Regions from separate parts of the Nocardioides sp. NPDC047086 genome, predicted to be linked through region 1. Evidence: riboswitches for the same ligand, from Rfam matches in the RefSeq annotation. Region 1 holds a riboswitch; each other region holds the start of a gene.

Region 1 (9,408 bases):
CCGGGGGACGGGCCGACCTGCGTGGCGTCGCGGCGTCGCTGGACCGGCTGCTGTGCGCCTCGCCGCAGCTGGCCGCGCTGCCGGGGCGGTTCCTCTTCGTGCTCGACGACGGTCGCGGCGACCTGGTCTCGCGGGCGTGCGACCTCGGGCTGGTGGCGCTCTCGGCGGCCGAGGGTCAGCTGCGCGTCGGTGACTCGTGGGGGCCGGTCGTGCCGCTCGCCGAGGCCGCGCCCCGGCTGGTCGCGCTCGCCTCCCGCTTCCTGGACGTACGCGGCTCGGGGCCGTCGGCGGCCTGGCACGTCACCGAGCTCGACGGCCCGCTCGTCGAGCCGGTGGCGGCCGATGCTCGGGTGCCGGCTGCGGCCGAGGAGCTCGGGTTCGGCGAGGTGCCCGGGGGTGAGCACGTCGCCGCCGTCGACGGAGCCTTGGACCGGGCGGCCGTCGAGGCGCTGGCGGAGCGGGGCCCGGCGCTCGTGGTGACACCGTGGCGCGGCGTACTCGTGCCGTCGCCGAAGGCACGCCCGACCCGTCGCTACGACTACATCGACCAGGGGCCGGCGATCTACGTCGACTCCTTCGCGACCATCCGGCGCGAGGCCGACCTTTCCGCGGTGCCGGCCGACGCCGAGCGGCTCGCGGTGCGGATGATCCACGGCAGCGGCCAGGTCGACCTCGCCTCCGACCTGGTCATCCACCCCGGCCTGGTGAAGGCCGCGCGAGGCGCGCTGGAGGCCGGGGCGCCGATCCTGTGCGACGCGACGATGGTCGCCACCGGGGTCACCCGCAGCCGGCTCCCGCGCGAGAACGAGGTGCTCTGCATGCTCGGCGACGACCGGGTCCCGGCGCTGGCCCGGGCCTGGGGGACGACCCGCACCGCCGCCGCGCTGTCGCTGTGGGAGCCCTACCTGGAGGGGGCCGTGGTCGCCATCGGCAACGCCCCGACGGCGCTGTTCCACCTGCTCGAGATGATCCTCGACGGCGGCCCCCGGCCGGCCGCGATCGTCGGCTGCCCGGTCGGCTTCATCGGCGCCGCCGAGTCCAAGGAGGCGCTCGCCTCGTTCGCCGCCGACCACGGGATCGACATCCCCTTCGTCACCGTCCGGGGCCGCCGTGGCGGCTCCGCGATGACCTCCTCCGCACTCAACGCACTCGCCCAGGAGCAGGAATGAGCACTCCGATCCGTGGGAGCTTCACCGTCGTCGGCATCGGCCCGGGCGACCCCGAGCTGATCACCCTCAAGGCCGCCCGGCTGATCGGCGCGGCGCCGGTGATCGCCTACCACGCCGGGGTGCGCAAGCAGTCCCACGCCCGCCGGATCGCGTCCTCGCTGATCCCGGCCGGTGCGGTGGAGGAGGAGCTGCGCTACCCGGTCACGACGGGGACCACAACCCACCCGGGCGGGTACGTCGGGGCGATGGCGGAGTTCTACGAGTCCTGCGCGGTGCGGCTCTCGGCCCATCTCAACGCCGGCCGTGACGTGGTCCTGCTCGCCGAGGGCGACCCGCTCTTCTACGGCTCCTCGATGTACCTCCACGACCGGTTCAAGGAGGTCTACGAGACCTCCGTCGTGCCGGGCGTCCCCGCCTTCGCCGCCGCCACCGCCGCCGTCTCGACGCCGCTGGTGCGTCAGACCGACGTCCTCACGGTGCTGCCGGGCACGCTGCCCGAGCCCGAGCTCGCCCGTCGGCTGGCCGACACCGAGGCCGCCATCATCATGAAGCTCGGCCGGACCTTCCCGGCGGTTCGTTCCGCGCTCGAGGCCGCTGGGCGGCTCGAGGGTGCCTGGTACGTCGAGCGGGCCTCGCAGCCCGAGGAGCGCTGGCTGCCGGTGGCGGACGTGGACCCAGCCTCGGTTCCCTACTTCTCGCTCATCGTCGTCCCCGGCGACACCGCCCCCGCGCCGCACGCTGGTCGAGCCTCCACCCCCGTCGGTCGAGCCGGAGTCGTGAGGAACGAGCGACTCCGTGTCGAGACCAACACGGTCGAATCGAGCGCGTCGGGGGACCGTGTTGGTTTCGACACGCTCGCTGGCGCTCGCGGCTCAACCAGCGGTGGCGGTGGCGGGGAGGTGCTCGTCGTCGGGCTGGGGCCGGGGCCCGACGGGTGGCTGACGCCCGAGGTCTCGGCCGCGCTGGCCGAGGTCGGACACGTCGTCGGCTACGCGCCCTACGTCAACCGGGTGCCGCAGCGCGCCGGGATGCAGCGGCATGCGTCGGGCAACACGGTCGAGGTCGACCGGGCTCGGCACGCCCTGGACCTGGCGCTTGCGGGGGAGCGGGTCGCCGTCGTCTCCGGCGGTGACGCCGGTGTCTTCGGGATGGCCTCCGCGGTGTTCGAGGCCGCCGAGGACCCGGCCTACGCGGGCGTACGCGTCCGGGTGCTGCCCGGGGTCAGCGCCGTCCAGGCTGTGGCCGCGCGTGCGGGCGCGCCGGTCGGTGCCGACTTCGCGGTGATGTCTCTCTCCGACCGGCTCAAGCCGTGGTCCGTCGTCGAGGACCGGCTGCGCGCGGTCGCCGCCGCCGACCTGGTGCTGGCCATCTACAACCCCGCCTCCCGCTCGCGCACCGAGCAGATCGGACTGGCTCGTGACGTACTCCTCGAGCAGCGCAAGCCCGACACCGTCGTGGTCGTCGGCCGCGACGTCGGGCGGGCCGAGGAGTCGCTGACGGTGACCACGCTCGGTGATCTCGACGCGGCCTCCATCGACATGAAGTGCCTGGTCATCGTGGGGGCGAGCTCGACGCGGGCGACCGCGGCGGGGCAGGTCTGGACGCCGAGGTATGTCCGATGACCGTCCACTTCGTAGGAGCCGGGCCCGGCGCCGCCGACCTGCTGACCGTACGCGCGACGAGGATGCTCGCGGCCGCCGACGTGGTGCTCTATCCCGGCACCTACCTCGACCCCGAGGTGCTGGGGCACTGCAGCCCCGAGGCCCAGCTGGTCGACACCCAGAAGCTCGATCTGGACCAGATCGTCGGCGAGATCGTCGCCGCCCATCGTGGGGGCAAGCAGGTCGTACGCCTCGTCTCCGGCGACCCCTCGGTCTACTCGGCGGTCGCGGAGCAGACACGGCGGCTCGATGCGGCCGAGGTGCCGTGGGACGTGACCCCCGGGGTGCCCGCCTATGCGGCCGCGGCCGCGCTGGTGGGGCGGGAGCTGACCGTTCCGCTGGTGGCGCAGTCGGTCGTCCTCACCCGGACCCAGGCACGGTCGACGGCCATGCCGGAGGGGGAGTCCCTCGCCGCGTACGCCGCGACCGGCGCCACGCTCGTGCTCCACCTGGCGATCCGGCGCACCCGCGAGCTGATGGCCGAGCTGTTGCCCTACTACGGCCCGGAGTGCCCGGTCGTGGTCGTCTACCGTGCCAGCCAGCCCGCGGAGCGGGTGCTGCGTGGAACGGTGGCGACGATCGCCGACGCGGTCGAGGACGCGGGGCTGCGGCAGGCGGCCGTCATCCTCGCCGGGCCCGCGCTGGCCCGCGACGGGGGTGAGTCGTTCCTCTACGACGCCGCTCGGGTGCGTGCCTGATGGAGCTCTGCGCCTGATGGACCTCTATGACGCGATCAACCGCCGCCGCGACACCCGCGCGGAGTTCACCGGCGAGCCGATCCCACCCGACGTCCTCGAGCGGGTCCTCTCGGCAGCCCACGCCGCCCCGAGCGTCGGGATGTCGCAGCCGTGGGACTTCGTGCTCGTACGCGACGCCGACCGCCTCGACCGCTTCCACGCCCACGTCGCGAGCGAACGGGAGACCTTCGCCGCCACCCTGTCCGGCGAGCGGGCCGAGACCTTCTCCCGGATCAAGATCGAGGGCATCCGCGAGTCCGGGCTGGGCATCGTGGTCGGCTACGACCCGACCCGCGGCGGCCCCAACGTCCTCGGCCGCCATGCCATCGCCGACGCGGGCCTCTACTCGGTCGTCTGCGCCATCCAGAACCTCTGGCTCGCCGCCACCGCCGAGGGCCTCGGCGTCGGCTGGGTCAGCTTCTACCGCGAGGAGTTCCTGCGCGACCTGGTCGGGATGCCCGAGGGCGTACGTCCTGTCGCCTGGCTCTGCGTCGGCCCTGTGGCCGACCTTCCCGACACCCCGGACCTGGAGCGCTTCGGCTGGCGCCACCGCTCACCGCTCTCGACGGTGGTCCACGAGGAGAAGTTCGGGTAGTCCGTCAGAATCGGCGGGTGAAGAAGTACATCCTCTTCGATCAGAGCTGAAGCGCATCGTCCTCGCATGAGATGCGGAGCTTTTACTAGACGATGACACCTTGTGAACTAGGTGGATTCACCAGGTGTCATCGTCTAGTAAAAGGCGCGCTGTAGGACCACTGCACCACCGTGCGCTGAGGGGCCCAGCCGCGGAAGGTGCCGATGGCGTCGACGGACTCGACCGAGATCCGGGTCAGCTCGCCGCCGAGTTCGGCATGCTGTCGCGCCAGGAGTTGCTCGGTCTCCAGGGTGACGCCGTGGACCACGAGCCGGCCGCCGGGGCGGAGGGCGGTGAGGCAGGTGTCGAGCACGCCGGGGCGGGTCGCGCCGCCGCCGATGAAGATCGCGTCGGGTGCCGGGAGATCGCCCAACGCATCGGGGGCTCGGCCCTCGACGACATTCAGCCCGGGGACGCCGAGACGGGCCGCGTTGCGGGCGATCCGGGCGGCGCGCTCGGGGGAGGCCTCGACCGCGGTCGTGGTGCACGACGGGTGCGCGCGCATCCACTCGATCCCGATCGACCCGGCACCGGCGCCGACATCCCACAGGTGCGCGCCAGGTGTGGGCGCCAGTCGGGCCAGGGCCGAGGCCCGCAGGTCGCGCTTGGTCAGCTGGCCGTCGTTCTCGAAGGCGTCGTCGGGAAGGCCGGCGGTCCAGCCGAAGAGGGGCGCGCCGACGCACTCGATCGCCACGATGTTGAGCCGCGGCGACTCCCCGTTCCACACCGAAGCGGTCGCGGACCGAGCGCTCTCGGTCTCCGCCCCGAGGTCGCCCAGCACGGTCATCGCGGACTCTCCGAAACCGGCTGAGACCAGCAGGTCCGCGATCGACGCGGGGGTCGACTCGTCGGAGGAGAGTGCCAGGATCCGGCGGCCGGGTGCGAGCTCGCGGGCGACCAGCGACACGTCGCGGCCGACCAGGCTGACGGCCACGCACGACTCGGCCGGCCAGCCCATCCGGGCGCGGGCGAGGGCGACGGAGGAGACGGCCGGCTCGATGCGTACGTTCTCCCGACCGAGGAGCGAGATCAGGGTCGTCCCGATGCCGGAGACCAGCGGGTCGCCCGAGGCCAGGGCGACCGCGTCCCCGACATCGTCGAGCAGCGCCGGGAGACCGTCACGCAGCGGCGAGGGCCAGGGCTCGCGACGCTGGCCGGGAACGTCCGGGACGAGGTCGAGGTGACGCTTGCCGCCGAGGAGGACCGGGGACTCCCGGATCAGATGCTGGTGACGTACGGGAATCTCGTCCCAACCTCCGGCACCGATGCCCACCACGACGATCATGAGGCCAGACGCTACAGTGACCGCACAGGCGCGAGGTGCCCCGACTGGGGAGAATCTGGGAAGCCGGTGAGAATCCGGCACAGGCCCGCTGCGGTGAATCGAGCCCCATCACGGGGACTCGACAAGTCCGAAGACCGGCCCCGCGTCCAACCATCCAACGCGATAGGGAGCGGGAGCCTCTCATGCCGGTGCACTACCCATTTTCTGCCGTCCTCGGCTGCCAGGCGGACGACCTCGACGACATGGGCCTCGCGCTCGTGCTCACCACGATCTCCCCGGAGATCGGCGGGGTCCTGGTCCGTGGCGAGAAGGGGACCGCGAAGTCGACGGCCGTACGTGGCCTGGCGGCCGTGCTGCCCTCGATCTCGGTCTACGCCGGGGACCGGTTCTCGATCGACCCGGCCGACCCGTCCGCGGAGTCGCCGGACGGGCCCTTCGGGTCCGCCGCCGTCGTGGAGAGCCGCCCGGTGCGGCTGGTCGAGCTCCCGGTGGGTGCCACCGAGGACCGGGTCGTCGGCTCCCTCCACCTGGAGAGCGCGCTCTCTCGCGGCGCGGTCGAGTTCGAGCCGGGCCTGCTCGCGCGGGCACACCGGGGTCTGCTCTACGTCGACGAGGTCAACCTGCTCCACGACCACCTGGTCGACCTGCTGCTGGACGCGGCCGCCATGGGCCGGGTCTCGGTCGAGCGTGACGGCGTCTCGGTCGAGCACGCCGCCCGGTTCGTGCTGATCGGCACCATGAACCCCGAGGAGGGCGAGCTGCGCCCGCAGCTGCTGGACCGCTTCGGGCTCACCGTCGAGGTCGCCGCGCCCCGGGATCCGGCGCTGCGCGCCGAGGTCGTACGCCGCCGGATGGCCTTCGACCTGGACGCTCCCGCGTTCGTCGAGCGCTATGTCGCCGCCGAGCGCGACCTGACCGCACGGGTCTCGACCGCGCGCACTCTCGTCGGGAAGGTCCGGCTCACCGCGCCCGGGCTGCTCAAGATCGCCGAGGTCTGCGCGGCGTTCGAGGTCGACGGGCTGCGCGCCGACATCGTCACCGCGCGCACCGCGGTCGCGCACGCGGCCTGGGCCGGCCGCTCCGAGGTCACCCGCGAAGACATCCGCCGCGCCGCCCTGCTCGCGCTGCCGCACCGCCGCCGTCGCAACCCGTTCGACGCTCCCGGTCTCGACGAGGACCTGCTCGACCGCATCCTCGGCGACGAGGAGCTGCCGCCCGAGCCGCCGGAGGGCGGGCCTGCGGATGGCTCGGGGGACGACTCGGGCGCCGAAGGTGACCCTGTTGGTCTCACTGAGTCAGATTCCGCTGGGCCTCCGCCTAGCGGCTCCGGCGGCTCGACCGAGGATGAACCCCCGTCGGTTGAGCCCGCGAGCGAAGCGAGCGGTGTCGAAACCAACACAGCCGATGACGCACTCGACCGGCCACAGTCGCCTTCCGGCGTCGCGCCCGAGTCCGTCACCGCCGCCGCCCCGGCCTACCGCCCCCGCCTCCTGACCGCGACCGGCCTCGGCACCGGCCGCTCCGGCGGCCGGAGCAAGGCGATCGGCAGCAGCGGCCGCCGGATCGGCGCGAACACCAGCACCCGCGGCTCGCTCCATCTCGTCGAGACGCTCAAGGCGGCCGCGGGCAAGCAGGCCGCCCGTCCGCGTACGTCCGCGAAGGTCGAGCTGCGCACCGAGGATCTCCGCACCGCGGTCCGCGAGGGCCGCGAGGCCAACCTGGTGCTCTTCTGCGTGGACGCGTCCGGGTCGATGGCCGCGCGCAAGCGGATGGCCCAGGTGAAAGCCGCCGTCCTCTCGCTGCTGCTCGACGCCTACCGGCGCCGCGACAAGGTCGGGATGATCACCTTCCGCGGCGAGAGCGCCGAGCTCGTGCTGCCGCCGACCGGGTCGGTCGACCTCGCCGCGGCACGCCTCGACGAGGTGCCCGCCGGAGGACGTACGCCGCTGGCCGAAGGCCTCCTCGAGGCCGCCCGGGTGCTCCAGCGCGAGCACCTCCGCGACCCCGATCTGCGCCCGCTGCTGGTGGTCGTCACCGACGGCCGCGCCAACTCATCCCGAAAAACTGCGCAGGCCCACGGCAAGGACGCCGTCCGGCGTTCGCAGCAGGCCGCCGCGTACGTCGCCGGCCTGGGCGTCACCACCATCGTCATCGACTCCGAGAGCGGACCGATGCGGCTCGGGCTGGCCCGTGAGCTGGCCGTGCATCTGGGAGCCGAGCACGTGCCGGTCGCCGAGGTGAGCGCCGAGGCGCTGACCTCCGCCGTCCACGGGTACACCGGATCCACCGTGGGAAGGGGCGCTGCCTGATGCCGAAGGGACAGCCGCTGAACGTACCCGACGACGGGCTCACCACCCGCCAGCGCCGCAACCGGCCGCTGCTGATGGTCCACACCGGGCCCGGCAAGGGGAAGTCGACCGCCGCCTTCGGGCTCGCGCTGCGTGGCTGGAACCAGGGCTGGCGGATCGGGGTCTTCCAGTTCGTGAAGTCGGCCAAGTGGCGCATCGGCGAGCAGACCGTGCTCGAGCGCCTCGGGAAGCTGCACGAGGAGACCGGCGAGGGTGGACCGGTCGACTGGCACAAGATGGGCTCCGGCTGGTCTTGGTCGCGCAAGCAGGGCGAGGCCGAGGACCACGCCGCGGCCGCCGCCGAGGGCTGGGCCGAGATCAAGCGGTGCCTGGCCGAGGAGCGCTACGACCTGCTGGTCCTCGACGAGTTCACCTACCCGATCAAGTGGGGCTGGGTCTCCGCCGAGGAGGTGGCCTCGGTGCTCTCCGAGCGCCCGGGGCGCCAGCACGTCGTGATCACCGGCCGTGACGCCGACCCTGCCGTGCTCGAGGTCGCGGACCTGGTCACCGAGATGACCAAGATCAAGCACCCGATGGACGCCGGCCAGAAGGGCCAACGGGGCATCGAATGGTGACCCTGCCCCGGCTGGTGGTCGCTGCTCCCTCGACCGGCTCGGGGAAGACGACCATCGCCACCGGGCTGATGGCGGCGCTGCGCGCTTCCGGGATGACGGTGAGCGGGCACAAAGTCGGCCCTGACTACATCGACCCCGGCTACCACGCGCTCGCCACCGGGCGGCCCGGGCGCAACCTCGACCCGCATCTGGTCGGCATCGAACGGGTGGTGCCGCTGCTGCTGCATGGTGCTGCGGGGGCCGACGTGGCGGTCATCGAGGGTGTCATGGGTCTCTACGACGGCCGCCTCGGCACCGACGGCTTCGCCTCCACCGCCCACGTCGCGGCGCTGACCTCCTCGCCGGCGGTCCTGGTCCTCGACGTCGCCCGGATGTCCCGCTCCGCTGCCGCGATCGCCGCCGGGATGGCGGCCTTCGACCCGTCGGTACGCATCGGGGGAGTCGTGCTCAACCGCTGCTCTCCCGGGCGCAACGCCTCCGAGATCCGGCGGGCGTTGGAGCAGGCTGGGTTGCCGGTGCTCGGCATGCTGCCGCGGGACGAGTCGCTCGCGTCCCCGTCGCGTCACCTGGGTCTCGTTCCTGTCGCCGAGCGCGACGAGTCGGTCGCGCTGATCGAGCGCCTGGGGGAGCAGGTCGCGGCTCACCTCGACCTGTCCGACCTGCTCGACGTCGCCCGCTCCGCCCCCGACCTCGACGATGTCGCTTGGGATCCGTTGCTGGAGCTGCGCGGGGACGACCGTGTTGGTTTCGACACGGCGTCGCTCGTACCTCACGACGCCGGCTCAACCAGCGGTGCCACCGCTGGTCGAGCCGCCCCCGCTGGTCGAGCCGCGAGCGCCGGCGAGCGTGTCGAGACCAACACAGCGCGCCCTGTGATCGCCGTCGCCGGCGGCCGCGCCTTCACCTTCCGCTACCCCGAGACCGAGGAGCTCCTGGAGGCGGCAGGCTGCGACGTACGCTCCTTCGACCCGCTCACCGATCCCGCGCTCCCCGAGGGCA
Region 2 (10,783 bases), on a different contig from region 1:
GCGTGCACGAGACCGGCGTGGAGAAGGCCGCCAAGCTCGTACGCGACGCCGGGCTGCGGGTCTCCTCGCTCTGCCGCGGGGGCTTCCTGACGGCAGCCGACGAGGCCGGGATCGCCGGTGCCCTCGACGACAACAAGCGGGCGATCGACGAGGCCGCGACGCTCGGCACCGACGCTCTGGTGATGGTCGTCGGCGGCCTCCCCGACGATGATGTGGACCTGGCCGGTGCCCGGGGGCGCGTCGCCGAGCGGCTGGCCGAGCTCGCCCCCTACGCCCAGGCCGCCGGCGTGAAGCTCGTCCTGGAGGCGCTCCACCCGATGTACGTCGCCGACCGGGCGGTCATCTCCACACTCGGCCAGGCGCTCGACCTGGCCGCGCCACACCCGGTCGACGCGGTCGCGGTCGTCGTCGACACCTTCCACGTCTTCTGGGACCCCGACCTCGCCACCCAGGTAGAGCGCGCCGGCGCGGAGGGCCGGATCGCGGCGTACCAGGTCTGCGACTTCAACCTGCCGATCCCCGCCGACGCGCTGCTGGCGCGCGGGATGATGGGCGACGGGGTCATCGACTTCGCGCCGGTCACCCGGATGGTCGCCGCGACCGGCTACACCGGAGACGTCGAGGTCGAGATCTTCAACGAGACGGTCTGGTCGAGCGACCCCGACGAGGTGCTGGCCACCATGGCGCAGCGCTACCGCGACCTCGTCCTCCCCCACCTGTGATGCCCGGTCGTCCGCTCGTCGTCGTCGCCTGCGACAAGTTCAAGGGCTCCCTGACCGCGCGCGAGGTCGACGAGGCGGTGGCCGCGGGCATCCTCGCTGCGAACCCGGAGGCAGAGGTACGCATCGTGCCCATCGCCGACGGCGGCGACGGCACCGTGGCGGCGCTGGCCGGCGCCGGCTTCGACCTGGTGCCGGTCGAGGTGGCCGGCCCGACCCTCGAGCCGGTGGCGGCGAACTACGCCGTACGCGGCGACCTGGCCGTCGTCGAGCTCGCCGACACCTGCGGGCTGCTGCGGCTTCCCGGGGGCGGGCTCGTCCCGCTGACCGCGTCCTCCCGCGGTCTCGGTGAGGCCGTCCTCGCCGCGCTCGACGGCGGTGCCCGCACCGTCGTCCTCGGGCTGGGCGGCAGCGCCAGCAACGACGGCGGCGCCGGGATGCTCCGGGCGCTCGGTGCACGGCTCCTCGACGCCTCCGGCGCCGAGCTCGCCGAAGGCGGCGCGGCTCTCGGAAGCCTGGCCGAGCTCGATCTCGCCGGCCTCGACCCACGTCTGCGGGTGACCGAGATCGTGGTCGCCTGCGATGTCGACAACCCGCTGCTCGGCCCCCGCGGGGCGGTCGCCACCTTCTCGGCGCAGAAAGGGGCCGGCCCGGAGGATCAGGAGCGGCTCGAGGCAGCCCTCGCGACTTACGCGGCCACGGTCGCCGAGACCACCGGACGCGACCACGCCGAGATCGTCGAGGCGCCCGGCGCCGGGGCGGCCGGCGGCGTCGGGTTCGCCGCCTTCGCGGTGCTCGGCGGCCGGGTCGAGCGCGGCGTCGAGCTGCTGCTCGGCCTGGTGGGCTTCGCCGAGGCGCTCGCGAGTGCCGACCTGGTCGTCACCGGCGAAGGCTCCTTCGATCACCAGACGCTGTCCGGAAAGGCTCCGGTGGGTGTGCTCCAGGCGGCTCGGCGAGCGGGGATCCCGGCGACCGTCGTCTGCGGTCGCACCACCCTCTCCCCCGCCGATGCGGAGCACGCCGGCGCCGCCAGGGTCCACGCCCTCACCGATCTGGAGCCCGACCCCGAGCGCTGCATGCGGAACGCCGCCGAGCTGCTCGCACAGCTCGGCGGCGAACTCGTCTGAGACGTCGCTCGGTCGGGCTCGTCGATCTCGACCCGCCCGTCGTTCCGGCGAGCACGCTCGCCGGAACGGGGCTCGCTCGATCTCCCTTCGACAAGCTCAGGACATCGCCTCGCGTTGCGACCCTGCGACTCCGTCGCAGGGTCGCAGGCTCGGACTCAGAAGTCGAAGTCGTCGATGTTCGACTCGTCGAAGACTGTCGGCTCGCCCAGGACGACTACGCCGTCGGCACCTACGGTGTATTCACCCAGGTCACCGGCCTCGAAGGTGTCGCCCTCCTTGCCCTCGATGTCACCGGAGGCGAGCGCGTCGGCGGTGAAGGCGGCCAGGTAGCCGAGCTGCTCGGGGTCCCACAGCGCGAAGGCCTTGACGGTGCCGTCCTTGACGTACTCCCTCATCTGGTTCGGGGTGCCGAGACCGGTCAGCGCGACCTTGCCCTTGTACTGCGAGTCGGAGAGGTAGCGCGCAGCCGCGGCGATGCCGACCGTGGTGGGGCTGATGATGCCCTTGAGGTTCGGGTGGGACTGCAGCAGGCCCGCGGTCTTGTCGAAGGACGTCTGGTCGTCGTCGTTGCCGTAGACGGTGTCGACGAGCTTGATGTCGGGGTGGCTGGCGGCCAGCTCCTCCTCCATCAGCTTGATCCACTCGTTCTGGTTGGTGGCGTTGGCCGCCGCGGAGAGGATCGCGATCTCGCCCTTGTCGCCGATCTGCTCGGCGATCAGGTCGACCTGGCTCTTGGCGATGCCGGCGGCGTCGGCCTGGCTGACGAAGACGTCGCGGAACTGCGGCTCGGTGTCGGAGTCCATCGTGACGACCTTGGTGCCGGCGTTGCGGGCCTCGTCGAGGGCGTCGCCGATGGCGGTCGGGTCGTTGGCCGAGACGACGAGCGCGCCGGCGCGCTGCTGGGTCGCGGTGTTGATGAAGCTGACCTGGGAGTCGGGGGTCGACTCGGTCGGGCCGACCTGCTTCCACTCGGTGCCGATCTCCTCGGCGGCCTTCTTGCCACCTGTGTCGGAGGCGTCGAAGTAGGGGTTGCCGAGATTCTTCGGGATGAAGGTGATGCTGCTGGTGTCGCCGCCATCCCCGCCATCGCTGCCGCTGCCGCTCCCGCCACCGCAGGCGGACAGGGCGAGGCCGAGGGCCGCAACGATGGCGACGGCACCGCCGGCGCGTCGGAACTTGCTGGTCATGTCTCTCACTCCGATTTCTTTGAGTTCTTCGAGGATGGTTCGTCCGAGCTCTGTTGCCGGCGATAGGTGCCGACGATGCGACCGGTCCAGCCGAGGACGCTGGCCGCGATGACCGCTGCGATGAGGAGTACGCCGGTGATGATCTGGATGAGGTTGGCGCTGAGGCCGTCCAGGCGCAGCGCGCTGCCGATGGCCCCGATCAGGACGACGCCGGCGATGACCCCGGGGATCGCGCCGCGGCCACCGAAGATGGACACCCCACCGAGCAGCACGGCCGCGATGACCTGGAGCTCCATCCCGGTGGCGTTGTCGCCGCGTGCGCTCCCGTAGCGCAGCGTGAAGTAGATGCCCGCCAGCCCCGAGACCAGCCCGCTGAGCGTGAACAGGATCAGCTTCGTACGGTCGACGTTGACGCCGGAGAAGCGGGCCGCGTCCTTGCTGAGACCGGCGGCGAAGATGCCGCGCCCGAAGGGCGTGAAGTGCAGGACCACGGCGAAGATCAGGATCAGGACGACCAGCGGGATCGTCATCATCGGGATCTGGGAGTCGCCGATCCGGGCCTGGACGAGGTCGCCCCAGGCGTCGGGCCAGTCGGTGATCGCGGTGGTGCCGAGCGCGCCGACCGCGATGCCGCGGAAGAGCGCCATGGTGCCGATCGTGACGGCCAGCGAAGGCAGCCCGTAGCGGGTGACGAGCACCCCGTTGAGGGCTCCCGCGACGGCGCAGGCGAGCAGGGCGAGCACCATCGCGGCGACCATCGGGACGCCCTCACGGTGCAGCACCCCGAACAGGACGCTGGAGAGCCCGACGACGCTCGCGACCGAGAGGTCGATCTCGCCGGTGATGATGATCAGCGTCATCGGCAGCGCGATCAGCAGGATCGGCGTGATGTCGAGGACCAGGAAGTAGACCGTGATCGGGTCGGAGAAGTTGAGGATCGCGATCGAGGCGTACGTCCACACGACCACGAGCAGGGCGATGATCGCCGAGTCCCTGGTCATCAGGGTGCGCTGCCACCACGGCTTGGCGTGCGCTGCGTACGTCCTCGTCGGCGTCTTCTCAGAGGCAAGCAGACTCATGATTCTTCCCTCTCCGCGAGGAGCTTGTCGTGCTGACGGCGGGCGAAGTAGCGGTCCAGGACGATCGCGCCGATGATCAGCGCACCGACGACGGCCTGCTGCCAGAAGTCGGGGATGCCCAGGACCGGGAGCGCCCGGTTGATGGTGGTGAGGAGGTACGCCCCCAGGGCCGCCCCGAGGACCGTGCCGCTGCCGCCGAAGATGGCCACGCCACCCACGACCGCGGCGCCGACGGCCTCGAGCTCGATGCCCTGGCCGACACCGGAGCTGATGGTGCCGTAGCGGGAGACGTACAGGATCCCGGCAAGGCCGGCGAGCGCGCCCGAGGTGGCGAACGCCTGCAGGACCCGGCGCTTGTCACGCAGCCCGTAGAGGGTGGCGGCGTCGGGGTCGGAGCCGATCGCGTAGAACTCGCGGCCGACGCGGGTGGAGCGCATCAGGTAGATGGCCACGGCCAGCAGCGCGAACGAGATCCAGGCGAGGTTGGGGATGAAGAGGAACGATCCGGTGCCGAAGTCGAGCAGCCCGGGCGGGATGTCGGAGGCGTTGATCCGGTCGCTGCCGGCCCACTCGAGCATGATCCCGCGGTAGACGTAGAGCGTGCCGAGGGTGATGACCAGCGCCGGCACCTTGGCGAAGGCGACCAGCGCCCCGTTGATCAGGCCGAGCACGGCGCCCGCGGCGACGGCGATCAGGACGACCAGGATCACCGGGAGCCCGGTGTCGAGGAAGAGACGCCCGGCCAGGTAGGCCGTGAGACCGAGGGTCGAGCCGACGCTGAGGTCGACGTTGCGGGTGATGATCACCATCGCCTGGCCGATCGCCAGGCAGACGAGGATCGCGGGGGTCAGGGTGAGGTCGCGCCAGCCGTCCGTGCTGAACAGGAAGTTGGGGTTCACCGCCGTGGTCACGACGAGCAGCGCGATGAAGGCGACGGCGATGCCCGTCTCGCGCTGCTTCAGGAGCCAGGTCAGCCGGCCGGCTGCTCGGTGACGTGGCTGCGGCGCGGCCGGGGCGGGCGCGTCGAGCGTGGTGGTCATGATGCCTCGCTGACGTTCAGGGTGGTGGAGTGGTGGGCCGTCGCCGCGCGCATGACGGCCTCGGGAGTCGCGTCCTCGCGGCTCAGCTCGGCCGTCTGGTGGCCCTCGCTGAGGACGATCACCCGGTCGGCCATACCGAGCACCTCGGGGAGCTCGGAGGAGATCATCAGGATCCCGAGACCCTGCTGCGCGAGGGTCGAGAGCAGGCGGTGGACCTCGGACTTGGTGCCGACGTCGATGCCTCGGGTCGGCTCGTCGATGATCAGCACCTTGGGCCGGGTCGAGAGCCACTTGGCCAGGACGACCTTCTGCTGGTTGCCGCCCGAGAGCGTGCCGGCCAGGGTGTCGAGCGTCGCGGCCTTGACCTCGAGCCGGGCGGCCCAGTCGGCGGCCGAGCGGTTCTCGATGCCGGTGCTGATCAGCCCGGTGCGGGCGAGCCGGCCGCTCGTCGGGAGCGTGATGTTGCGCGAGATCGGCGCGTCCAGGACGAGGCCGTGCTGGCGACGGTCCTCGGGGACGAACGCCAGGCCCATCTCGATCGCCCGTCTCGGGTCACCCGCGGGGACCTGGCGACCCTCGAGGGTGACCTCGCCGCTCTCGTAGGGGTCGACGCCGAAGATCGCCTGGGCGACCTCGCTCCGTCCGGCTCCGACGAGGCCGGCCAGGCCGACGATCTCGCCTTCCCGGACGGTGAGGCTGATGTCCTGGAAGAGGCCGGTGCGGGTGAGGCCCTTGACCTCGAGCAGCGGCTTGCCGACGGTGGCCTCGAGCTTCGGGTAGAGGTCGGAGACCTCGCGCCCGACGAGCCGCTGGACGATCTGGTCCTCGGTGACCGCCGAGATGGGGTCGGTGGAGATGTAGCCGCCGTCGCGCATCACCGTGATGGTGTCGCAGAGCGCGAAGACCTCGTCGAAGCGGTGGGAGATGAAGACCACGGCGCAGCCCTGGTCGCGCAACGTGCGCGCCACGCTCATCAGCCGGTCGACCTCGTTGCCCGAGAGGGCGGCGGTCGGCTCGTCCATGATCAGGACCTTGGCGTCGAGCGAGAGCGCCTTGGCGATCTCGATCAGCTGCTGGTCGGCGATCGAGAGGCCCTCGGTGGGACGGTCGGGCTCGATCGGGACTCCGAGCCTGGCGAAGAGCTCGACGACCTCGGTGCGCATCGCGGCGCGGTCGATCCTGCCCCAGCGATTGGTCGGCTGACGTCCCATGAAGATGTTCTCGGTGACCGAGAGGTCGGGGAAGAGGGTCGGCTCCTGGTAGATGACCGCGACCCCGGCCTGCTTGGCGTCGGCAGTGTTGCGGAAGTCGACCTGTTCCCCGGCCAGCAGGTAGTCGCCGGCGTCGCGGCGGTAGAGCCCGGCGACGATCTTGACCAGGGTCGACTTCCCGGCTCCGTTCTCCCCCACGAGCGCGTGGATGGATCCGGCCTCGACCCGGAGGCTTCCGGAGCGGAGGGCGCGTACGGGGCCGAACGACTTGGCCACGTCCCGCAGCTCCAGTGCGGCGGGTGTGTCCGGCATGGGCAACTCCTCGAATTGAAAGGTTTCAAGTCTGGTTTACGCTAGTGATGGCAATCACATACGTCAACACTCTGAGGCCGCTAATTTGAGCGAGATCCGGACTTTGTCCTCAGACCGCTTCGACGCCCGTCCGCATCCAGGCGGGAATCCCACCGCGTCAGACGGCGTTCAGGACCCCATGCACGCACTCTGGGTATGGGCACATCCGCACGCGTCATCACTCAACGGACGGCTGCGCGAGATCGGCGTGAACGCGCTCGGCGCGGCGGGCTGGAGCGTCGACGAGATCGACCTCTATCGAGAAGGTTTCAATCCACTTCTGGTGGAGCAGGGCCAGGCCGACGTACGCCGCCACCAGGAGCGGCTGCGGGAGGCCGATCTGCTGGTCGTGCAGTTCCCGCTGTGGTGGTATTCGGTGCCGGCCATCCTCAAGGGCTGGATCGACCGGGTCTTCGAGTCGGGGTTCGCCTTCGACGTACCGGACCCGGAGACCGGCAAGCCGCTCAAGTACGGCAAGGGCGGCCTGGTCGGCAAGCGCGCGCTGACCGTGGTCACCGCCGGTGACCGGGCCGCGACCCTCGGGCCGCGCGGGATCAGCGGAGACATCGAGGACGTCCTGTGGCCGCTGCTGCACGGCACGTTCTGGTACACCGGGATGGACCCGCTCCGACCGCACCTGATCACCGACGCCGACACCATCGACGCCCAGGCCGTCGCGCGCGTCGAGGCCGACCTGAGCGTACGTCTCGAGGGTGTGATGACGGAGCCGCGGATCGGCTACCGGCCGATGGCCGAGGAGCACTACGACCACACGATCAGGCTCCACGCTTCGGTCGCGCCCGGGGAGGACGGGCTGAGCGCCCATCGCGAGGGCTGAGGTCGTACCCCGCCCGCGCACGGTCGCCTGCTACGGTCGTGTGGCCAGCCGCTCGGGACGTAGTCCCGGCACGGGAACCCGGTGAGAGTCCGGGACTGACGCGCAGCGGTGTGGGTGACGGACGGGACACTGTGCCACTGGGCCCTCGGGCCTGGGAAGGCGTCTCGCTCCGGTCGATCCCGAGTCCGAAGACCTGCTGGCCCTGCAGCAGACCGCTGCCGGTCAGCACGGGCGACGCGCACCAGCCCGCGACCTGCTCGAGGACCGACGTGCACCTGTCCCGCACCATCCGACCCTTCCTGGCCCGAACGTTCACCGCGAGCACCGTCCTGATGCTCGGCTCCGCGCTCGCCGGCTGCTCCGCCGACCAGCCCGCCGGCGCAGACCGGGCGGCCACCGAGGCCGCGGGCTTCCCGCTCACCCTGACCAACTGCGGGCGTGAGATCACCCTCGAGGCACCGCCCGAGCGTGTCGTCTCGCTCAACCAGGGCACCACCGAGATCCTGCTCTCGCTCGGCCTCGCCGACAAGATGGCCGGCACCGCCAACTGGACCGACCCGGTGCTCGACTCGCTCGCCGCCGACAACGAGGACGTGCCCCGGCTCGCCGAGAACGCGCCCTCCTACGAGCGCGTCCTGGAGGCCGAGCCCGACTTCGTCACCGCCTCCTTCATCAGCACGCTGGGTGAGGGCGGGGTGACCACGCCCGAGGACCTGGAGAAGCTCGGCGTGGGCTCCTACCTCTCCCCCGCCGAGTGCCTCAAGGACAACGAGGGCGACGACGACGGCACCCGCCACGATGTGCTCGAGATCGACACGATCCTCCAGGAGATCACCGACCTGGCGCGGATCTTCGGCGTCCCCGAACGGGGCGAGGAGCTCGTCGCCGACCTGACGCGCCGCCTCGAGGCCGCCGAGAGCAAGGCGCCCGACGACGAGGTGAGCGCGATGTACTGGTTCGCCAACTCCGAGTCGCCCTACCTGGCCGGCTGCTGCGGCGGCCCGGGGATCATCGGCCGCACCCTCGGCATCGAGAACGTCTTCGACGACACCACCGACGAGTGGCCGCAGATCAACTGGGAGACCGTCGCCGAGCGCAACCCCGACGTCATCGTCCTCGGCGACCTGACCCGCAAGAGCCAGACCGCCGAGACCGCCCGCGCGAAGATCGACTACCTGAAGAGCAACCCGGTGACCGCGCAGATGGACGCGGTGAAGAACGACCGCTTCGTGACCCTCTCCGGCGCCGAGCTCAACCCCTCGATCCGCACGGTCTACGCGGTGGAGAACACCGCCGACCAGCTCGCCGACCTCGGCCTCCGCTGATGTCGGTACGCCTCCCCGACCGGCCGAAGCGTCACCCCCGTCGGCCGAGGCGTCAGCCCGGTCGGCCGACCTGGCACGGCCGTGACGGCTCGGCCGACGTACGTGACGGCTCGGGCGACGGGGGTGACGGCTCGGGCGACGGGGGTGACGGCTCGGCGATCGGGGTCGCCGGGGTCCTGCTGTGCGTCGCTCCCCTGGCGGTGCTGGCCTCGGTCGCAGGTGCCATCACCGTCGGGCCCTCGGACCTGGGCGTCGCCGATGTCTACGGCGTGGTCGCCGACCGGGTGGGCCTCGGCTCCTCCGACCTCACTCTGCTGCAGCAGAGCATCGTGTGGGACCTGCGGCTGCCGCGTACGTTGCTGGCCGGGATCTGCGGGGCTGGGCTGGCCATCTGCGGGGTGATCCTGCAGTCGCTGCTGCGTAACCCGCTCGCCGACCCGTTCGTGCTCGGCATCTCCTCGGGTGCCTCCACCGGGGCGGTCGCGGTCGTCGTGCTCGGCATCGGGTCGGGCGCGATCGGCCTCTCGACCGGGGCGTTCGCGGGCGCGCTCGTCTCGTTCGCGCTGGTGCTGCTGCTCGCCTCGCTCGCCGGCGGCACCACCGACCGGCTCGTGCTCGCCGGCATCGCCGCCACCCAGCTCTTCTCCGCGCTCACCTCGTTCATCGTGTTCACCGCGGCCGACGCCGAGCAGACGCGCGGGGTGCTCTTCTGGCTGCTCGGGTCGCTCTCCTCGGCGAGTTGGACCGACGTGCTCGTCTGCGGGGTGATCGTGCTCGGCGGGCTGCTCTGCTGTGTCGCGGGCGCCGGATGGCTGGACGCGTTCGCGTTCGGCAACGACGCGGCGGCCTCGCTCGGCGTCGACGTCACCCGCATCCGGGTCGTACTCCTCGTGCTCACGGCACTGATGACGGCCGTCATCGTCTCCACGTCCGGGGCGATCGGCTTCGTCGGACTGGTGCTGCCGCACCTGGCTCGCGCGCTGGTCGGAGTCGGACACCGGCTGCTGCTCCCGGCCACCGCGCTGCTCGGCGCGATCTTCCTGATCTGGGTCGACACCGCGGCCCGGACGGTGATCGACCCCGAAGAGCTCCCGGTCGGGGTGGCCACCGCGCTGGTCGGGGTGCCGGCCTTCGCGCTGGTGCTGATGAGGGCACGCCGATGACGGCGCTCGAGGCCGGCCGGGTCCGCTGGGCACCCCGTGGCCGGATCGTCGTCGACGACGTGTCCCTCCGGGTCGAGGACGGCACCACCGTCGGGCTGCTCGGCCCCAACGGGTCCGGGAAGTCCTCACTGATCCGCATCCTCGCCGGGCTCCGGCCGCCGTCCTCCGGAGACGTAAGCCTCGACGGCCGCCCGCTCACCGGCATGTCCCGGCGCCGCCTCGCACGGCGGCTGGCGGTCGTGGAGCAGGAGCCGGCGACCAGCCAGGACCTCCGCGTCCGCGACGTCGTCGCCCTCGGCCGGGTCCCCCACCGCCCGGCCTGGGCACCCGACAGCGCCGAGGACCGAACAGTCATCGAGGAGGCCGCCGCCCACGCCGGCATCGCCGACCGCCTCGACCAGCGCTTCTCGACCCTGTCGGGCGGCGAGCGGCAACGTACGCAGATCGCGCGAGCGCTCGCCCAGGAGCCGGAGATCCTGCTCCTGGACGAGCCGACCAACCACCTCGACGTACGTCACCAGCTCGCCCTGCTCGCACTGGTCCGCCGGATGCCCACGACCTGCCTCGTCGCACTGCACGACCTCAACCTCGCCGCCACCTACTGCGACCAGGTCTTCGTGCTCTCGGAAGGCCGCGTCGTGGCCGGCGGCCCGCCCGCACAGGTGCTCACCGAGACCCTCATCTCCGAGGTCTACGGCGTGCGGGCCCGGGTGCACCACGACGACGGCGTCGTCATCCGTTTC
Region 3 (10,783 bases), on a different contig from region 1:
TCGACCTCGGCGATCGACCCCTCGACCCCGTCCGGGTCCGCGATCACGCAGCCGAGCATCTGGAAGCCGCCGCAGATCCCGAGGAGCGGGCGGCCGCGTCGTACGTGGTCCGTGATCGCCACGTCGAGGCCGCGCGAGCGGAGCCAGGCCAGGTCGCTGATCGTGGACCTGGTGCCGGGCAGGACGACCAGGTCGGCGTCGGCGACGTCGGCCGGGGAGGAGGCGAAGACGACGTCGAGGTCCGGCTCCAGGCCGAGCGCGTCGACATCGGTGAAGTTGGAGATGCGGGGGAGACGTACGACCGCGACCTTGCGGGTGGCGCCGGCCTCCGCACGGCGCCCGTCGAGGTCGAGCGCGTCCTCGGAGTCGAGCCACAGCGACGGCTCCCAGGGCAGCACCCCGAAGACCCGGCGCTCGGTGAGCGACTCCAGCGAGTCGAGCCCGGGCTTCAGCAGCCCCGCGTCGCCGCGGAACTTGTTGATCACAAAACCGCTGATCAGGGCCTGGTCCTCGGGCTCGAGGAGGGCCAAGGTGCCGTACATCGCCGCGAATACCCCACCCCGGTCGATGTCGCCCACGACCACTGTCGGCAGCCCGGCGTGCCGCGCCAGCCCCATGTTGACGTAGTCACCGGCCCGCAGGTTGATCTCGGCGGGGCTGCCCGCGCCCTCCGCGACGATCACGTCGAACCGAGAGGCGAGATCGTCGTACGCGGCATGGGCCGCGGTCGCCAGATGCCGGCGCCCCGCCTCCCAGTCGTGCGAGGAGACCTCACCGGCGGGATGGCCCATCAGCACCACGTGGCTGCGGCGGTCGGAGCCGGGCTTGAGCAGGACCGGGTTCATCGCCGGCTCCGGGGTGACCTGGGCGGCTCGTGCCTGCACCCACTGTGCGCGCCCGATCTCCGCCGTGGTCCCCTGGCCTCCGGTGGTCGAGCTTGTCGAGACCACCATCGAGTTGTTGGACATGTTCTGGGCCTTGTAGGGCGCCACCTTGACGCCGCGGCGGGCGAACGCCCGACACAGCCCGGTGGTCACGACCGACTTGCCCGCGTCCGAGGTGGTGCCGGCGACCAGCAGGCCACTCATCGGCGTGGGGCTCGCAGGAGGTAGATGTCCATCACCCAGCCGGACGTCTCGCGCAGCCGGGTGCGAGCCGCGTCGATCGCCGGGAGCACCTCGCCGACCCGACCGGCGACGAGCTCCTCCTCGCGGGTGCCGAGGTTGCCGCCCCACCAGATCCGCCAGTCCTCGAGCCCGGGGAGGTCGACGACGCGGTTGAGCATCACCACGAGGTTGTCGTGACCCGCCTCGACGGCCTCGAGCACCGCGCGGCCGGTGGTGACGTAGAGCGGTCGCCCGACGTCATGGAGCACGAGCCGGTGCCGCGCGGCGAGCAGCTGCACCGAGGAGATCCCCGGGATGACGTCGACCTCGACGTCGACCAGCGAAGCGATCTGGTCGACGACCCGGATCGTGGAGTCGTAGAAGGCCGGGTCGCCCCAGACCAGGAAGCCGACGTCGCCCGGGTGCTCGGCCAGCACGGCGAGGTAGCGCTCGACCCGGGCACGGTGCCACTCCCGGACGGCCGTCTGATAGTCCTCGTCGGTCCCGGTGAACTCCTCACGCCGCTCGCGAGGGGCGTCGGCGACCTTCACCACTCGCGCGGGCGTGGACAGATGGCGGTCGAGCAGCTCCTCACGGGCCCGCACCAGCGGATCCGGCATCCCGCCCTTGGCCGTGCCCGACTTGTCGGTGACCAGGAAGTAGTCGACCGATCGCATCGCGGCGACGGCTTCGAGGGTGACCTGGTCGGGGTCGCCGGGACCGACGCCGATGATCTTGATCCGACGCGTCACTCGTCCTCCAGGTCGCCTTCGATGTCGAGATAGATCTCCTGCATCTGTGCGACGAGCTCGGGGTCGGGCGACTCCCACAGCCCGCGCTCGGCTGCCTCGTGCAGCCGCTCCACGATCCCACGCAGCGCCCACGGGTTCGAGGTCCGCATGAATTCCTGGTTGGTCTCGTCCAGGACGTACTCGCGGGCGAGCTTCTCGTACATCCAGTCCTGCACCACGCCGGCGGTCGCGTCGAAGCCGAAGAGGTAGTCGACGGTCGCGGCCAGCTCGAAGGCACCCTTGTAGCCGTGGCGCTGCATGGCCGAGATCCAGCGCGGGTTGACCACCCGGGCGCGGAAGACGCGGTTGGTCTCCTCCTGCAGCGTGCGGGTCTTGATGGCGTCGGGGGAGGTGGAGTCGCCGACGTACGCCTTCGGTTCGCTGCCGGTCAGCGCGCGGACGGTCGCGACCATGCCGCCGTGGTACTGGAAGTAGTCGTCGGAGTCGGCGATGTCGTGCTCGGCGGAGTCGACGTTCTTGGCGGCGACCTTGATCCGGCGGTAGTTGGTGCGCATGTCGTCGGCCGCCGGGGCGCCGTCGAGGTCGCGGCCGTAGGCGAAGCCGCCCCACGCCGTGTAGACATCCGCCAGATCGGCATCGGAGCGCCAGTTGCCGGCCTCGATCACCTGCAGGATCCCGGCGCCGTACGAACCGGGCTTGGAGCCGAAGATGCGGGCCGTCGCCCGGCGCTGGTCGCCGTGCTCGGCGAGGTCCTCGAGGGTGTGCGCGCGGACGAAGTTGTCCGCGGCCGGCTCGTCGAGGTCGGCCACCATCCGGACGGCGTCGTCGAGCATCGAGACGACGTGCGGGAACGCGTCGCGGAAGAACCCGGAGATGCGTACGGTCACGTCGATCCGGGGCCGGCCCAGCTCGGCGAGCGAGATGACGTCGAGGTGGGTGATGCGACGCGACGCCTCGTCCCACTCGGGGCGCACCCCGAGGAGCGCGAGCACCTCGGCGACGTCGTCGCCGGACGTACGCATCGCGCTGGTGCCCCAGACCGAGAGCCCGACCGACGTCGGGTAGTCGCCGGTCTCGTCCAGGTAGCGCTGCAGCAGCGAGTCGGCCATCGCCTGCCCGGTCTGCCAGGCCAGCCGGCTCGGGACCGCGCGGGGGTCGACGGTGTAGAAGTTGCGCCCGGTCGGAAGTACGTTGACGAGCCCCCGCAGCGGCGAGCCAGAGGGCCCCGCGGGGACGAAGCCACCGTCCAGCGCGTGCAGGACGGCGCCCAGCTCGTCGGTCGTCCTCGCCAGGCGAGGGACCACCTGCTCGGCGGCGAAGGCGAGCACCTGCTGGACGGCCGGGTCGTCGTGGAGCGACTCGGCGACGGCCGGGTCCCAGCCGGCCGCGTCCATGCGCTCCACCAGAGCGCGAGCCTGGGTCTCGATCTCGTCGACGGTCCGGGTGTCGGCGCCCTCCTTGAGGCCGAGGGCCGCCCGCAGACCGGGCACGGCGCCGCCGACGCCGCCCCAGACCTGTGCGGCGCGCAGGATCGAGAGCACCAGGTTGATCCGCGCCTCGCCCTCGGGGGCGCCGCCGAGCACGTGCAGGCCGTCGCGGATCTGGGCGTCCTTGATCTCGCAGAGCCAGCCGTCGATGTGGAGCATGAAGTCGTCGAAGTCGTCGTCCTCGGGACGCTCCTCCATGCCGAGGTCGCGGTGGAGCTCGGCCGCCTTCATCAGCTGCCAGATCTCGCCGCGGATGGCGGGCAGCTTGGCCGGGTCCATCGAGGAGATCCGGTCGTACTCCTCCATCAGCCCTTCCAGCCGCGCGATGTCGCCGTAGGACTCCGCGCGCGCCATCGGCGGGACCAGGTGGTCGACGATCGTGGCGTGCGCGCGGCGCTTGGCCTGGGCGCCCTCGCCCGGGTCGTTGACCAGGAACGGGTAGATCAGCGGCATGTTGCCGATCGCCGCGTCCGGGCCACAGCTCGCCGAGAGGGCGGCGTTCTTGCCGGGCAGCCACTCCATCGAGCCGTGCTTGCCGAGGTGTACGACGGCGTCGGCGCGGAAGCCGTGCTCCAACCAGCGATAGGCGGCCAGATAGTGGTGGGACGGAGGCAGGTCGGGGTCGTGGTAGATGGCGACGGGGTTCTCGCCGAACCCGCGCGGCGGCTGGATCAGGATGACGATGTTGCCGGCCTGGAGGGTGGCCAGGACGAGCTCGCCGTCGTCGTTGACGAACAGGTTGCCCGGCGTCGGACCCCAGGTCTCGACCATCTGTTCGCGTAGGTCAGCAGGGAGATCCTTGGTCCACTCGTCGTAGGACGCCTTGGAGATGCGGACGTGGGCGTCGGTGAGCTGCGCGTTGGTCAGCCACTCCTCGTCCTGGCCGCCCGCGGCGATCAGCGCGTGGATCAGGGCATCGCCGGCGGCCGTGTCGTCCGGGCCGTCGAGGAGGCGTACGACCTCGTTGTCCTGCCCCAGGTCGTAGCCCTCCTCGCGGAGGCGGCGCAGCATCCGGATTGCGGAGACCGGGGTGTCCAGGCCGACCGCGTTGCCGATCCTGGCGTGCTTGGTCGGGTAGGCGGAGAGCACCAGCGCGAGGCGCTTCTCGGCGTTCGGAGTGTGGCGGAGCCGGGCGTGGTTGACCGCGATCCGGGCCACGCGGGCGGTGCGCTCGGGGTCGGCGACATAGTGGGGGAGCCCCTGCTCGTCGAGCTCCTTGAAGGAGAACGGGGCGGTGATGATCCGGCCGTCGAACTCCGGGATCGCGATCTGGTTGGCCGAGTCGAGCGGCGTGACGCCGTCGTCAGAGACCTCCCACTCCGCGCGCGAGCTGGTGAGGCACAGACCCTGGAGCACCGGGATGTCGAGCGCCGCCATCCGCTCGACGTCCCAGGCCTCGTCCTCACCGCCGGCGGAGGCGGACGCGGGCACGGAGCCGCCGGCCGCGAGCACGGTCACGATGAGCGCGTCGAGGGTGCCGAGCGCCTCGTAGAGGTCGTCGGGCGCCGAGCGCAGCGAGCCCGCGAAGACGGGTACGCCGGTGGCCGTGCCGGTCGCGTCGATGGCGTCGGCCAGCGCGTGCGCGAAGGCGGTGTTCCCGCTGGTCTCGTGGGCGCGGTAGTAGAGCACCCCGATCCGAGCCTTCCCGCTGGTCGAGCCGCTAGGCGAAGGCGTGTGGAGCGTTGTATCGAGCTTGTCGAGATGACCAACACGCTCCGCGAACCCCCACGCCGGCACCTCCGCCGGCGGCTCGAACCCGAACCCGGTCAGCAGGACCGTGTCGGAGAGGAACGCGTGCAGCTGGGCGAGGTTGGCCGGCCCGCCCTCGGCGAGATAGCGGTGGGCCTCCGCGGCGACACCCATCGGCACCGTGGAGTGCTCCATCAGCTCGGCGCTCGGCTGCTGCTCGCCGCCCAGGACCACCACCGGCGTGCCGCGCTCCTTGACCGCGCTCAAGCCCTCCCACAGCTCGTTGGGCGAGCCGAGGAGCCGGAAGACCACCAGGTCGGCGCCGGCGACGACGGCCTCGAGGTCGGTCGCCCGCGACGGGTTCGCCCAGGCGTAGTCGGCGCCGCTGGCACGGGCTGAGAGCAGGTCGGTGTCCGAGGTGGACAGAAGGGCGATGCGTACGCGTGCAGGGTCGGCCATGCCGAGTTCCTCCTAGGGGTTCTCGCCCCGTCGATCGGTCGGATTGCCCGCGGCCAGTGTCTGGCTGTGCCCGTGCCCAGCAGCGGTACGGACGTCACAGTGGCGGAACCGCCCCGGACTCTCACCGGGTTCCTGCGCCACGAGCGTGCTCGCAGCCTACCCCGCGGGGCCCGCGAGCCAGGTCTCGCGGTTGATCTCGTACTCGACCTCGCCGTCGGCGTGCCCGGCGAGCGGCTCCTCGAACTCCTCCTGGAAGCTGCGCACGAAGCTCATCCCGACCGACGCCATGGTCGCCCGGGAGGCCTCGTTGACGGCCATCGTCTGCGCGATCACCGTGTCGAGGCCGAGGTCCTCGAAAGCGTGCCGGAGCAGCTCGCGCGACCCCTCCTTCGCGAATCCCTTCCGCCAGTGCCGCTGCGGGAGCCGGTAGCCCAGCTCGGCGGCATCGGTGCGGGGCGGATGGTCGGGCGGCTCGAGCATGTAGAGGCCCACGGCCTCACCGGCTGCGTACGCGATCCATTTGCCCTGCCCCTCGGTCTCCTTCGCCACCCGGATCCAGGTGTGCATCCGCTCCTCGGTCTCCTGCGGCGTGAGTGCGCGGGTGAACAGGAAGCGCAGCACCACCGGGTCGGAGTTGAGCTCGACCAGGAACGGCAGATGCTCCTCGCTCAGCGGGACCAGGTCGAGGCGCTCGGTGCGCAGGCGGGCTTGCGGCATGAGCCAGACGCTATCCAGGACGTACGCCGGTGGCACCCGGTTTCTCCGCGGCCAGGTGGCGCAGGGCGCGATGGGCGGCGTGGTAGCCGCACATGCCGTGGACGCCGGCGCCGGGCGGGGTGGCGGCGGAGCAGAGGAACATCCCGGGGATGCCGGTCTCGTAGGCGGTGAGGGTGGGTCGGACGATGAGCTGGCGAAGGGTGTTGGCGCCGGTGGAGATGTCACCCCCGACGTAGTTGAGGTTGTACGCCGCGTAGCCGGCCGGTGTGGTCACGTGGGTCGCCACGATCCGGTCGCGGAAACCGGGCGCGAAGCGCTCGATCTGGGCGAGCACCGCGTCGGTGGCGTCGCCCTCGTAGGCGTGCGGGACCTGCGCGTAGGCCCAGACCGGGTTGAGGTCTCCCGCCGAGCGGGACGGGTCCGCGACGTACTGCTGACCGAGCAGCACGAACGGACGCCCCGGCATCCTGCCTGCCCCGATCTCCCGCTCGCTGGTCGCCACCTCGGCGCTCGTCCCGCCGAGGTGGACGGTCCCGGCGCGGCCGATCTGCGGGTCGCGCCACGGGATCGGCCCGCGTACGGCCAGGTCGAGCTTGTACGCCGCGGGGCCGTGCTGCCACCTCCGCATCGCCCGTCGAGGCCGCTGGGGGAGCGCTTCACCGACGATGTCGGCGAAGCCACCGGGGCTGGTGTCGAACAAGGTCACATCGGCGTCCGGAAGGTCGGCCAGGTCACGGACGGTGGTGCCGGTGACGATGGTGCCGCCCAGCTCCTCGAGCCGCTGCGCCATGGCGAGGGTGATCGCGTGGGAGCCGCCCTCGGCGACGGGCCAGCCGTAGCGATGCCCGCTGACCACGAGCATGGTGCCCACCGCGGCCGTGCCCGGGCGCTCCAGCGGCTGGAACGCGTGCGCCGCGCAGCCGGCGAAGAGCGCCTTGGCCGGCTCTTCGCGGAAGGCCCGGGCGAGCACAGTGGCCGGGGGAGCGGCGCGCATCCCGAAGGAGGCCAGCCGGAACGGATGCCGCGGGGGCCGCACCATCGGGCCGAGGATGTGTTCCGAGATCGCGTCGAAGCCGCGGACGACCGGGCCGAACAGCTGCTGCCAGCGCCGTCCGTCGGCGCCCAGCCCGGCGGCTGTCTCCTCGACGGAGCGGTGCAGCAGCGCGGTCGTGCTCGCGTCCACCGGATGGGCCAGCTGGATCTCGGGGAAACGCCAGGTCAGGCCGTACTTCTCCAGCTCGAGGCCATGCAGGAACGGTGAGGCCACCCCGAGCGGGTGGATCGCCGAGCAGATGTCGTGGCGCAACCCGGGCAGGGTCAGCTCGGCGGTGCGGGTGCCACCGCCGACGGTCTCGGCGGCCTCGAGGACCGTGACCCTCACGCCGTGCTGCGCGAGCACGATCGCCGCCGCCAGGCCGTTGGGCCCGGCGCCGACGACGGTCGCGGAATGTGGCTTCATGGCCAAGTTCTTACGCTGGTCGAGCCGCGAGCGCCAGCGCTCGACCAGCGGGACGGTCATTCGTTCAGGACGCGGTTGGCGACGGCAAACGCGGTGTTGGCGGCGGGTACGCCGACGTAGATCGAGGTCTGCAGGAGCACCTCGATGATCTCCTCACGCGTCAGCCCGTTGGTGAGGGCGGCGCGGAGATGGAACTCGAGCTCCTCGAAGTGGCGCCCCGCGACCAGGGCGGTGAGCACCCCGATCGAGCGGTCACGGCGGGCGAGGCCGGGGCGGGTCCAGATGGTGCCCCAGGCATAGCGCGTGATCAGGTCCTGGTAGTCGCGGTTGACGTCGGTGATCGCGGCGGTGGCCCGGTCGACGTGGGCGTCGCCGAGCACCTGGCGGCGTACGTTCATCCCGGCCGCATAGGCCGGGTCTGCCGCGGTCACGTGGGAGGTGATCAGGGTGGAGACGGCGTGCGGGGCCTCGGCGGGAGCGAGGTGGCCGACGGCGTCGAGCGTGACGTGCCGCCCGTTGCGCACCCCGACGGCGATCTCCTCCAGCGAGGCCGGCGGCGTCGGGGCATCGTCGAGACCCGCGACCGCCAGGACCGGGGCCGCGATCTCGGCGAGCCGGCCGCGGACGTCGTACGTCGCCAGTGCCTCACACACCAGCGCGTAGCTCTCCGCGTCGGCGTCGCGCAGCGAATGGAGCAGGGCGCCGCCCCGGGCGGGCTCGCGCTCGAGGAAGCCGGGGGCGAACCAGCGCTGGGTGGAGCCCGCGATCTGGGAGGCGGTGCCGGCGGCACGCACGGTCGTCGCCCGGTCGTTCCAGCCCTCGGGCTCGCCGATCTTCGCGCCGGTGTTGGTGAGCACCGCGGCGCTCACCCGGGCGGGGGCATCGAGCATGAGCTGGAGACCGACGGCCCCGCCGACCGAGTCGCCGGCATAGGCGAAGGTGCCGTGGCGTTCGCCGCGGTCGGTGAGGACCCGGTCGACGCAGGCGAGTACGCCGGCGGCGAGGTCGGCCATCGAGAACGGCTCCTTGGTGGGAGCGCCGTGGCCGTGGCCCGGGAGCTCCCAGCCGATGACGTGGAAACTGTCCGCGAGCAGCTCGGCGGTGGCGGCCCAGAGCGCGGTCACCGAGGTGCCGAGCGACGGGCCGACGACCAGGAGCGGTTTGCTCGGGTCTCCGGCCAGCTCGACAGGGGTGATCCTCGGAGTCATGACGGGTCCTTCCAGAGTTCGGTCTTCCAGATTTCGTGGGCGCGGGCGAGAGTGGTGTCGATGAGGGCATCGGTGGCGCCGAGATAGTCATCGAGACCTGCAGCGGCCTCGGAGCCGGCCAGGATCTCGCCGCCTACGAAGCCGGTCAGCGACCGCTGTTCGGCCAGCAGGTCCGCGCCCGCGGCCTCGGCCGTGGCGCGCATCCGGGCGGCGTCGACGCGGAGCCCGGCGAGCAGCTCGGTGGTCTGCGAGGCGGCGACCACGCTCCGCCGGGCCAGCGTGGCCAGGGTCTCCCACTCGACGTGCCAGGCGCCGTCGGGACGCTCATCGACGTAGGTCGCCGCCGTGGTGTGGAGCGTGGCGGCCAGCGGGGGAGCGGCGAGCGCGTGGCGGCGGACGAGCACCGAGAGCACCGGGTTGGACTTGTGCGGCATGGTCGAGGAACCGCCACGCCCCTCACCGGCCGGCTCGGCGAGCTCGCCGATCTCCGGGCGGGTCAGCAGGGTGATGTCGGTGGCGATCCGGCCCCAGGTGTCGGCCGTGGTGACCAGCGCGTCGGCGGGCGAGGTCAGTGGGGCGCGGTTGGTGTGCCAGGGCGCCTGCGGGGCCAGTCCGAGGGCGGTCGCCGTGGTCGCGGCCGCCTCTTGGGCGGCGGACACGGGGTCACCGAGACCGCGGAGCCGGGCCAGGCCGACGACCGCCGCCAGGGTGCCGGCGGCGCCGCCGATCTGGGCGGGCAGCGACGTACGCGTCCGGCGGAGCGCCTCGGCGGCATCGCTCAGGCCGGAGAGCCAGGTCGCGGCCTTGAGCCCGAAGGTGATCGGCACCGCGTGCTGGGTCAGCGTGCGGCCCGACATCACGGTGGTGCGGTGCTCCCGGGCGAGACCGGCCAGCGCGGCGGCCTGCGCGGCGAGCTCGTCCTCGACCCGGTCGAGCACGTCGGCGAGACAGAGCACGAGCGCGGTGTCGACGACATCCTGGCTGGTCAGGCCCTTGTGGAGCCATCGGGCCGCCTCGCCGTCGAGGCGGCCACGCAGCAGCTTGACCAGGCCGATGACCGGGTTGCCCCCGGCCTCCGCGCCCTCGGCCAGCCTCGGGACATCGGCCTCGGAGACCAGGCCGGCCAGCGGCGTACGTGCTTCCTCGGGGGCTATCCCGGAGGACACGATCGCGGCCAGCCAGGCCTCCTCGACACGCACCATCGCGGCGAGATAGGCGGCCTCGGAGAAGAGATCCCCGGCGCGCTCCTCGCCTGGCCACAGCAGCGACATTCGACTCCTCAGCCGTAGGTAAGGAAAGTGGTCTCGCGGTCGCCCTGGAGGTGGATGTCGAATCGCAACCCGGTTGCGTCCGCAGTTGCCACCAGCGTCGCACGCTCGTCCTCGGACAGCGACACCAGCAGGGGGTCACCGGCGTTGGAGGGGTGCTCGGGCAGGTAGATCCGGGTGTGCAGCTTGTCGAGCAGACCGCGGGCGAAGACGGTGAGAGCGAAGAACGGTGCCGCGCCCTCCTTCGCCGGGCCGGGAAGCACGGTCGAGAAGGTGTAGTGACCGTTCGGGTCGGTGTCGGCGCGACCCCAGCCGGTGAAGGTCCAGCCGTCGCGGTGCAGCGACCCCTCGGCCTGCGGGACGTTGCCCTCGGCGTCGGTCTGCCAGATCTCGAGCAGCGCGTCGGGGATCGGGTTGCCGGCGCCGTCGTAGACCCAGCCGTGCAGCCGGATCGAGCCGGGGCTGCCCGGCGGGACGAGGTCGGCGTCGCCCTCGTAGGGGAGCGCGTAGCCGAAGAAGGGGCCGATGGTCTGGCCGGGAGTGCGGGTCGTGGTGCTCACAGGTCGCCCTCCTCGGGCTCGGTCCAGGTGCGGCTCGGGCCGGTCAGGACGATGTCCCAGCTGTAGCCCATCGAGTAC

Evidence for each region. Region 1 has a riboswitch for cobalamin ahead of ABZ796_RS26615 (VWA domain-containing protein). Riboswitches for the same ligand answer to the same signal wherever they lie in the genome.
Region 2: another riboswitch for cobalamin. It lies ahead of ABZ796_RS06570 (ABC transporter substrate-binding protein); the one in region 1 lies ahead of ABZ796_RS26615 (VWA domain-containing protein).
Region 3: another riboswitch for cobalamin. It lies ahead of cobN (cobaltochelatase subunit CobN); the one in region 1 lies ahead of ABZ796_RS26615 (VWA domain-containing protein).

What each region holds. Positions count from the first base shown of each region.
Region 1 covers NZ_JBEYUV010000063.1:694-10,101, reverse strand. The annotation lists gene ABZ796_RS26640 (precorrin-8X methylmutase) at 501-1,169, shown strand; gene cobJ (precorrin-3B C(17)-methyltransferase) at 1,166-2,791, shown strand; gene cobM (precorrin-4 C(11)-methyltransferase) at 2,788-3,528, shown strand; gene bluB (5,6-dimethylbenzimidazole synthase) at 3,521-4,162, shown strand; gene cbiE (precorrin-6y C5,15-methyltransferase (decarboxylating) subunit CbiE) at 4,290-5,486, opposite strand; cobalamin riboswitch at 5,503-5,644, shown strand; gene ABZ796_RS26615 (VWA domain-containing protein) at 5,669-7,795, shown strand; gene cobO (cob(I)yrinic acid a,c-diamide adenosyltransferase) at 7,795-8,409, shown strand; partial or broken gene ABZ796_RS26605 (cobyrinate a,c-diamide synthase) at 8,403-9,408, shown strand, end outside.
Region 2 covers NZ_JBEYUV010000006.1:27,946-38,728, forward strand. The annotation lists gene ABZ796_RS06535 (sugar phosphate isomerase/epimerase family protein) at 1-722, shown strand, start outside; gene ABZ796_RS06540 (glycerate kinase) at 722-1,846, shown strand; gene rhaS (rhamnose ABC transporter substrate-binding protein) at 2,002-3,033, opposite strand; gene ABZ796_RS06550 (ABC transporter permease) at 3,039-4,112, opposite strand; gene ABZ796_RS06555 (ABC transporter permease) at 4,109-5,152, opposite strand; gene ABZ796_RS06560 (sugar ABC transporter ATP-binding protein) at 5,149-6,675, opposite strand; gene ABZ796_RS06565 (NAD(P)H-dependent oxidoreductase) at 6,854-7,552, shown strand; cobalamin riboswitch at 7,581-7,768, shown strand; gene ABZ796_RS06570 (ABC transporter substrate-binding protein) at 7,822-8,877, shown strand; gene ABZ796_RS06575 (iron chelate uptake ABC transporter family permease subunit) at 8,877-10,040, shown strand; gene ABZ796_RS06580 (ABC transporter ATP-binding protein) at 10,037-10,783, shown strand, end outside.
Region 3 covers NZ_JBEYUV010000021.1:85,646-96,428, reverse strand. The annotation lists partial or broken gene ABZ796_RS16440 (cobyric acid synthase) at 1-1,088, opposite strand, end outside; gene cobF (precorrin-6A synthase (deacetylating)) at 1,085-1,858, opposite strand; gene cobN (cobaltochelatase subunit CobN) at 1,855-5,493, opposite strand; cobalamin riboswitch at 5,527-5,650, opposite strand; gene ABZ796_RS16425 (GNAT family N-acetyltransferase) at 5,650-6,210, opposite strand; gene ABZ796_RS16420 (NAD(P)/FAD-dependent oxidoreductase) at 6,221-7,669, opposite strand; gene ABZ796_RS16415 (alpha/beta fold hydrolase) at 7,726-8,877, opposite strand; gene ABZ796_RS16410 (lyase family protein) at 8,874-10,148, opposite strand; gene pcaG (protocatechuate 3,4-dioxygenase subunit alpha) at 10,157-10,705, opposite strand; gene pcaH (protocatechuate 3,4-dioxygenase subunit beta) at 10,702-10,783, opposite strand, start outside.